One region of the Halomonas flagellata genome, then DNA from elsewhere that is predicted to be linked to it. Evidence: riboswitches for the same ligand, from Rfam matches in the RefSeq annotation. Region 1 holds a riboswitch; the other holds the start of a gene.

Region 1 (4,414 bases):
ACGTCATCCTTGTTGGGCAGGCCGAGGTGCTCCTTGGGGGTCACGTAGCAGAGCATGGCGCAGCCGTACCAGCCGATCATCGCCGCGCCGATGCCGGAGGTGATGTGGTCGTAGCCCGGGGCGATGTCGGTGACCAGCGGCCCGAGGGTGTAGAAGGGCGCCTCGTCGCAGTACTCGAGCTGCTTGTCCATGTTCTCTTTCACGAGGTGCATGGGCACGTGGCCGGGGCCCTCGATCATCACCTGCACGTCGTGCTTCCAGGCGATGTGGGTCAGCTCGCCCAGGGTCTTGAGCTCGGCCATCTGGGCCTCGTCGTTGGCGTCGGCGACCGAGCCGGGACGCAGGCCGTCACCCAGCGAGAAGGCCACGTCATACTGCTTGCAGATCTCGCAGATCTCCTCGAAGTGGGTGTAGAGGAAGCTCTCCTGGTGGTGGAACAGGCACCACTTGGCCATGATCGAGCCGCCCCGCGAGACGATGCCGGTCACGCGCTTGGCGGTCAGCGGCACGTAGCGCAGCAGCACGCCGGCGTGGATGGTGAAGTAGTCCACGCCCTGTTCGGCCTGTTCGATCAGGGTGTCGCGGAACACCTCCCAGGTCAGGTCCTCGGCCACGCCGCCCACCTTCTCCAGCGCCTGGTAGATCGGCACGGTACCGATCGGCACCGGGGCGTTGCGGATGATCCACTCGCGGGTCTCGTGGATGTTCTGGCCGGTGGAGAGGTCCATGATGGTGTCGGCGCCCCAGCGGATGCCCCAGGTCATCTTGTCCACCTCCTCCTCGATGGAGGAGGTCACCGCCGAGTTGCCCAGGTTGCCGTTGATCTTCACCAGGAAGTTGCGGCCGATGATCATCGGCTCGGACTCGGGATGGTTGATGTTGTTGGGGATGATCGCCCGGCCTTCGGCCACTTCCCGGCGCACGAACTCGGGGGTGATCTCCTCGGGCAGGCGGGCGCCGAAGCCCTGGCCCGGGTGCTGGTGGCCGAGGATGCGCTCGACTTCCTCGGTGCCCAGGGCCTGGCGGCGCTGGTTCTCGCGCAGGGCGATGAATTCCATCTCCGGGGTGATGATGCCCTGGCGGGCGTAATGCAGCTGGGTGACGTTGCGGCCGGCCTTGGCGCGCCTCGGCGTGCGTGTCAGGTCGAAGCGCAACTGGGCGAGCATGGGGTCGTTGGCACGGCGCTGCCCGTACTCGCTGGTCGGCCCATCGAGGAACTCGGTGTCGTCGCGCTCCTCGATCCAGGCACGACGCAGCTCGGGCAGGCCACGGCGCAGGTCGATCTCGGCCGCGGGGTCGGTGTAGGGGCCCGAGGTGTCGTAGACCAGCAGCGGCGGGTTCTCCTCGTCGGCACCGGAGGTCTTGGTCGGCGACAGCGCGATCTCGCGGAAGGGCACGCGAATATCGGGACGCGTACCCTCCACATAGACCTTGCGCGAACCGGGCAGCGGCTGGACGGCGGCGGCGTCGACCTTGGCGGTCTCGGCGAGGAAGTGCTGGGTCTTGCTCATCGGTTGTTCTCCCTTGGGGATGGTCACGTCTGGGGTTGTTGTCAGGGAGGACAGCTGGGGAGGACAGGGGCGGCCAGGCATGGAGCGCCATGGCGGCGTGTCGCTTGATCCCTACGCTGGTACCCTCTCCTGTCCTTGAAAACAGGGAATTAGCCAGTTCAGGTTCAACGGGATCCATGCTGTCGCCTTGTGGCGGGAGGCATGATCTCAGCCGTCGTCAACGGCACCCCGTCAAGCGTGGTGGTCGGGCGATCACGTGATCACCAGTCTGACGTCACCCGCTGGCCTGACCAGGGCCAGCGGGAGGGTGGCGTTGGGGCCAGGGGCCTCTGGAGGTCAGAAAGCCCGATCCAGCCCCATCTGCCAGAAATCGATCTCCAGGCGGGTGGCGTCGCGGAACACCTCCGACAGCTCCTGGAAGCGTGCCGGGGTGACGTCGGCCAGGCGTGCATTCAACCAGTCGAGCTCGGCGCGCATGGCGCCCTGGAACTCCTCGCCCTCGTACATGGCGATCCAGGCGTCATAGGGGTTGGCCTCGCCGCGTACCGTGAAAGACTGGGCACCCAGCCAGCCCGCGATCTCGCCGTAGCCGATCAGGCAGGGGGCCAGCGCCACGTGCAGGTCGAGCAGGTCGCCGCGGTTGCCGGTGTCCAGCACATAACGGGTATAGGCCAGCGTTGCCCGAGCCTCCGGCAGCCGGGCCAGGTCGTCCTCGTCGATGCCCCAGTCGCGGCAGTAGCTCACATGCAAATCGAGTTCCACGTCGAGAATCGCCTTGAGCCCCTCATGGGCCTGGCGCAGGTCGGCGAGGGTGCGGCTCTTGTAGGCGGCCAGGGCATAGGCCCGGGCGAAGTGGATCAGGAACAGGTAGTCCTGCTGCAGGTAGTGGCGAAAGGCGTCATGCGCGAGTGAGCCGGCGCCGAGCTCGCGCACGAAGTCGTGCTCGATGTAGGCGCGCCAGTCGTGCTGGCAGGCGGCGGTCAGGTCGTCGAAGCGGTAGCCCATCTTGCCTCCGGTCGAAGCGTCGATCCGGAGCACTGGCGAGGAGAAGGAGGGGGAGGGCCGAAGAAGGTGCTGCGTGGCCGATCCCACCGCCTGATTCCCTACGCCGGTACCAACCGGATCAGGTTCCACGGGACCAGCGCTGTGATGACCTTGCGGTCAGTCTGCGCCATCTCAGCCGGATTCACCGGCACCCCGTCAAGCGTTGGAGGCCAGTCTAGCAGGCTGGCCGTGACTTGCCAGCCTTTAGGTCGTGATATCCAAAGGTTTCTTGGAAATGATTACCATCATATCGTTCAGATGTTGAGTGATTGCCGTTATGCCCTGAAAGGGGCGGCTGAGGTGCTACTGCGCCTCCTGCCAGCGGCGATATTCACGCCAGCGCAGCCAGTCCTGGAACTCCTCGTACTCGCCGGACTCCCGGGCCCGTTCCTTCCACTCCTGGTATTCGCGGAACTCGCCTTCATCCGGCAGTGGCCCGCCGGATGAAGACTCTTCGCTCCGCTGTCGGCGCTTCTCGCCGAACAGTACCCACCCTCCCTCTTCGCCGGAGAGCATGCCTGGCCCCTCTGGCGTCTCCCGGTCGGAACGGAACTCCGTGGGCTGACCGGCGCAGCCAGTCAGCAGGCCCACGGTGAGAATCATTGGGAGAAGCGGTTGCGCGTACTTCAAGGTCGCCTCCTCAGAACTTCAGTCGGGTGCCGACGGTGGCGATGTTGATGTCATCAGGGTCGCTTACGCTGGCCAGTGACACGTCCAGCTGATGCTGCTTCACGCCGGCATAGAATTCTGCCCAGTTGACCGGCATATAGGTATAGCCGATACCGTACACCGTGCTCTCGGAGTCGAAGGCGCCGCCGCCCAGCAGATCGTTGGTCTGGCCCACGTCGACGGTGACGGCGTGATGGCCCACCTTGTAGCCGACCTTGCCCCAGACAGTGTCTGCATCCAGGTCGGCATCATCCTCCCGCTGAGTGTAGAGGAGGGTGAAGTTCAGGCCGTTGGCAAGCAGCAGCGAAGCCGAACCGCCGAAGGTCTCCACCGTTCCCGTGTCGCCACCCCTGGAACGCGCGGAATAGCCAAGCCCTGCGGCGATCTGCGCACCGTTGGCATAGGTGGCCCCGTAGCGCACTGCCGCGTCGGTGGTGTCGTCGTCATCACTCTTGGTCCCGGTGGCGATGGCGAAGTCGAAGGGGCCGACGCTCGGCGTGTCGTAGCGCACCCGGTCGAAGCGGCTCTCGAAGTCAAACTGGCTGTAGGTATCCCGGATTCTGGCTTGCCCTACCGCGCCATTCGCGGTAAACGGCTGGCCGCCCTCCTGGAAGGCGATGCTACCGCCGATGTCCGTCACGCCGGCATAGTTGATCAGCGAGGTGCCGGAGAGGTCGATCTCGGCGATGCCATTGGCCGCGCCATCACCCTGCCCCAGGCTGACCTTGCCGAAGCCCCCCTCGACGAAGGCGTCCAGGTGGCGTTTGTTGATCTGGAATTCACTATTGTCACTGCTTGTCGTGTCGATGGTGACCTCGCTGGAATTGGTGGAGACGATCTCCCATTCGCCAAAGACGCCGGCGCTCACCCCCTGCATTATCTCGCCGGAGCCCCGGAAGCGCATGCGGCTGTTGCTGGTCTCGTTGTCGACGAACGCGGTCTGTGAGTCCTCGCCGTCTTCGTAAGCCATGATCGCCCGGTTCACGTGGCCGGAGATCTCGGCTTCGATGGCCGATGCGGTTCCCGAAACCCCGAGCAGCGCGACGGCGGACAACGCACCAAGGTGCTGCAGGGTGACGAATTGCTTTGTCATGAGTAAACTCTCCATGGTTGTTGATACAAGAGCGTCGGTTGTTGGGGGCTGAGCGCCGGCCTGCTGCTTCACTCTCCACTGGAATGGTGCGGGGTTA
Region 2 (4,414 bases), on a different contig from region 1:
CTTCCCCATCGTCCAGCAGTACGGCCTGGGCGGCCTGCTGATCGCCTCGATGATGGCCGGGGTGATCCTGGTGGTCCTCGGCATCACCGGCATGGGGCGCCTCATCCAGTACGTGCCCTATCCGGTGGTGCTCGGCTTCACGGCGGGGATCGCGGTGGTGATCGCCGTGCTGCAGCTGCCCGACTTCCTGGGGCTGGAGGTCGAGCAGCTGGGTGAGCACTTCGTCGAGAATCTGGGACGGATCGCCGTCTCGCTGCCCGGCCTGGATCCGCTCGAGCTGGGGATCGGGGCCTTCACCCTGGGTGTCCTGCTGCTCTGGCCGCGGCTGGGGCTGCCCATCCCCGCGCCGCTGGTCGGCCTGGTGGTCGGGGCCCTGGCCGCCTACGGGGTCAACCTCTGGCTGGCCGGGTCGGGCGCGGAGGTAGAGACCATCGCCTCGCGCTTCACCTGGCAGGCACAGGGCGAGACAGGCAGTGGCATTCCCCCGATCGCGCCGAGCTTCGCGGCCCCCTGGCGGCTGCCCGGCGCGGATGGTGAGCCACTGGTGCTGGATTTCGCGCTGATTCGTGCCCTGCTGGGCCCCGCCTTCGCCATCGCCATGCTGGGGGCGATCGAGTCGCTGCTGTGCGCGATGGTGTCAGACGGACTGACCCGGACCCGGCATGACCCCAACGCCGAGCTGATCGGCCAGGGGCTCGGCAACATCGTCGCGCCGCTGTTCGGGGGCATCACCGCCACGGCCGCCATCGCCCGGACCGCCACCAACATCCGCAGCGGCGCCCGTTCGCCGATCGCGGCGGTGGTGCATGCGCTGGTGGTGCTGCTGGCGGTGGTCGCCCTGGCGGGCCTGCTGGGGCTGGTGCCGATGGCCGCGCTGGCGGCACTGCTGTTCATCGTCGCCTGGAACATGAGCGAGGCCCGGCACTTCCTCCACACCCTGCGCTCGGCCCCGCCGGGTGACGTGGCCATCCTGTTGACCTGCTTCACCCTGACCGTGCTCTTCGACATGGTGCTGGCGGTGGCCGTGGGCATCGGGCTGGCCGCCGCCCTGTTCATCCGGCGCATGTCGCTGCTGACCCAGACCCTGCGCGTCGATACCGGGTCCCATGCCCCCATCGACGAGCTGCCCGGCGAGGTCGCCCTCTACGACATCAACGGCCCGCTGTTCTTCGGCGCCGCCGAGAAGGCGCTCACCTCGCTGCACCTGGTGGACCCGAAAGTGCGGATCGTCATCCTCGACATGCATGACGTGCCGAGCATGGATGGCACCGCCATCGTGGCCCTCAAGGCCCTGATCGACGAGATGCACCGCGAGGGGGTCGCACTGGTGCTGGTCGGCCTGCCGGCGCGGATCCTCGTCAAGCTGCGCCGTGCAGGCATCCGCCGGACGGCCGGCCGGCTGACCTACTGCCGAGAGCTGGCCCACGCCCGGAAGGTGGCCCTGCGCTGGCTCGCCCGCACCGCCTGAAGGGCGGCGCCGCCGCTGACATGCAACGGTCATCCCGCCTTAAGCGATTCTTAAGACGGCGCCTCTAGACAACCTGCCTTTACAGCCAGGAAGCGGGCAGGGATAGTGGTGGCCTGACGACAGGGGCGCCGCGGCGATACCGCCACGGCTGAGACGCACCCTCGGAACCTGACCCGGATAATGCCGGCGTAGGGAGTCGTGCAGCTCCCGCCAGCCTGCACGTCCCGCGCCCGGGAGGACAGCATGCCAATCGACCTTTCCCTCTACCTGGTCACCGACCCCGGCCTCTGCGCCGACCGCGGGCTGGTGGACACGGTGGTCGCCGCCGTGCGCGGCGGCGTGACCCTGGTGCAGCTGCGCGACAAGCACGCCTCCGATGCCGAGCTGATCGACCAGGCCCGCCGCCTCAAGGCCGCACTCGCCGGCAGCGGCGTGCCACTGATCATCAACGACCGCCCCGAGGTGGCCCTGGCCGCCGGGGCCGACGGCCTGCACCTGGGCCAGGACGACGGCGACGTGGCCGCCGCCCGTGCCGCCCTGGGCGAGCGGGCGATCCTCGGGCTCTCGGTGCAGACCCACGCGCAGCTCGCTCGCCTCGATCCGGGCCCGCTGGACTACCTGGGCCTGGGCCCGGTGTTCGCCACCCCCACCAAGCACGACCACGCGCGCCCGCTGGGCTTCGACGGCCTGGCCGCGCTGGTCGCCGCCAGCCCCCTGCCCACGGTGGCCATCGGCGGCCTCAAGGCCGAGCATGCCGCGGCGGTGCGCTCGGCGGGGGCCGACGGTCTGGCGGTGATCTCGGCGATCTGCGGCCAACCCGACCCGGAGGCCGCCGCCCGGGCCTTCTTCACCCGGCACTGATGGCACTCAAGAGGTGGGGCGGCGCTTCAGGGTCGTGCGGCGGTCGTGGTAGGCGATCGCCAGGCCGCTGCCGATGATCAGCAGACTGCCGACGAAGACCCAGAGGTCGGGCATCTCGCCCCAGAACCACCAGCCCAGCAGCACCGCCCAGAGCATGGCGCTGTAGTCGAAGGGGGCCGCGATGGCCGCCGGCGCGAAACGAAACGCCAGGGTGATGCACGCCGTCGCCCCGATACCGACGATCCCCGAGCCGAGAAACCCCAGCCAGTGCCAGGGATGCGGCGTCTGCCACACCCAGGGCAGGGTGACCGTGGTCACCATCAGCGGCACCAGGGTGATGTAGAAGACCATGGCCCAGAGATGCTCGCGGCCCCCGTAGCGCCGCGAGGTGATCATCAGCAACGCATAGAAGACCGCCGCGGCCAGCATGACCAGCGCGCCGGAGTGGAAACCCTCGCCGCCCGGCCGCACCACCACCAGCACCCCGGCAAAGCCCAGCAACGAGGCCGCCAGCACTTGGCGGTCGACCCTTTCGCCGAGCAGCGGCACCGACAGCAGCGTGACGAACAGCGGCGCGGCGAAGGCGATGGCCGTGGCCTCGGCCAGCGGCAGCAGGGTCAGGCCGAGCACGAAGAAGACCATGGTGCCGGTGTAGATCAGCCCGCGGGCCAGGTGTACGCCGGGCCGGCGGGTGCGCAGCTTGCGCAGGCCGCCGCCGAAATGCGCCAGCAGCGCGATCAGCGGCAGCGACACCAGGGTACGGAAGAAGATGATCTGCAGCGGCGAATGCACCTCGCCCAGCCACTTGGCGATGGCGTCGCCGAGTGCCAGGCAGAAGACGCCCGCACACATGAACAGGATGCCCTTCAACGACGATGACATGGAGCCCTCCCCGCCCCTCCGGCTAGCCGGCGCCCAAAAAACCACCCCGCCGGTCCAGGAGGCCGACGGGGCGTGATCGTGACGTCAGGCTAGGAGGTTAGCAGACAAACGGCAACCACCGGGTCGCCGATTGCCACGCGCATGACGTTTCGCTCCCGGACTCACCGAGCCCCGGCACGCATGACAGTGCTGGCCGACGTCAGGCCCTGCGCCCGCCGCCGCGAGACACGGATGCGACCTCCAACACGCTCACCCCCAGGGGCATTGTCCCAAGCAAGAATTGTTATGTTATATAGTAACCTTTATTATTCGTGGAAGAGAGACTCGCCATGGCCGCCTGGACTGGCACGGCCGAGGCCCCGGCGGACGCGCCTGCTGCTGGCCCTGGACCCCGGCTGACCCACCCCGGATGGCTCGCCCCGGATCAGGCGACCGAACCGACGCCACCGACACCGCTTTCAACGACATACCCACCAAGGAAGACTGCAAAAGATGTTGCCTCCCCGCCCCCTACTCGCCGGCCTCGCCCTGGCCTTGAGCTCCACCGCTGCCCTGGCCGATGCCCGCAGCCTGGATATCGTCGCCCCCTGGGAGATCACCGGCGCCGACCCTGCCACCTCGGGCTATGTGTTCGGCCGCATGCGGGTCGCCGAGACCCTGGTCGACACCGACGCCGACGGCCGACCCGCGCCGGGGCTGGCCACCCGTTGGCACCAGGCCGACGATGGCCTCGGCTGGCGTTTCACCCTCCGCGACGACGCCCGCTTCCATGACGGCTCGCCGGTCACCGCCGAGGCCGTCGTCTCGAGCCTCGAGCACGCCCTGGCCAAGCCGGGCATTCTCGACTCGGCGCCGATCACCGCCATCGAGGCCGACGGCGACGAGGTGGTGATAAGCCTGGACAGCGCCTTCGCGCCGCTGCCGGCGCTGCTCGCCCACTCCACCACCCTGATCCTGGCCCCCGCGGCCTACGGCGACGATGGCCAGGTGACGGAGATGATCGCCAGTGGCCCCTACCGGGTCGAGTCCCTGGCACCGCCCCAACGGCTCACGGTGAGCCGCTTCGACGACTACTGGGGCGAGACACCCGAGATCGAACACGCCAGCTACCTGGCGGTGGGCCGCGGCGAGACCCGCGCGCTGATGGCCGAGAGCGGCGACGCCGATATCGTCTTCACCCTCGACCCGGCAAGCCTCGCGCGG

The links. Region 1 has a riboswitch for thiamine pyrophosphate ahead of tenA (thiaminase II). Riboswitches for the same ligand answer to the same signal wherever they lie in the genome.
Region 2: it holds a riboswitch for thiamine pyrophosphate, as region 1 does, so the genes downstream of both, thiE (thiamine phosphate synthase) here and tenA (thiaminase II) in region 1, are expected to answer to the same signal.

What each region holds. Positions count from the first base shown of each region.
Region 1 is NZ_JAKVPY010000014.1:20,118-24,531, reverse strand. Features, by position in the region: gene thiC (phosphomethylpyrimidine synthase ThiC) at 1-1,511, opposite strand, end outside; TPP riboswitch at 1,603-1,752, opposite strand; gene tenA (thiaminase II) at 1,848-2,516, opposite strand; TPP riboswitch at 2,594-2,721, opposite strand; gene MKP05_RS12550 (hypothetical protein) at 2,859-3,185, opposite strand; gene MKP05_RS12545 (porin) at 3,196-4,317, opposite strand.
Region 2 is NZ_JAKVPY010000031.1:6,290-10,703, reverse strand. Features, by position in the region: gene dauA (C4-dicarboxylic acid transporter DauA) at 1-1,468, shown strand, start outside; TPP riboswitch at 1,580-1,680, shown strand; gene thiE (thiamine phosphate synthase) at 1,712-2,329, shown strand; gene MKP05_RS18985 (DMT family transporter) at 2,336-3,211, opposite strand; gene MKP05_RS18980 (ABC transporter substrate-binding protein) at 3,704-4,414, shown strand, end outside.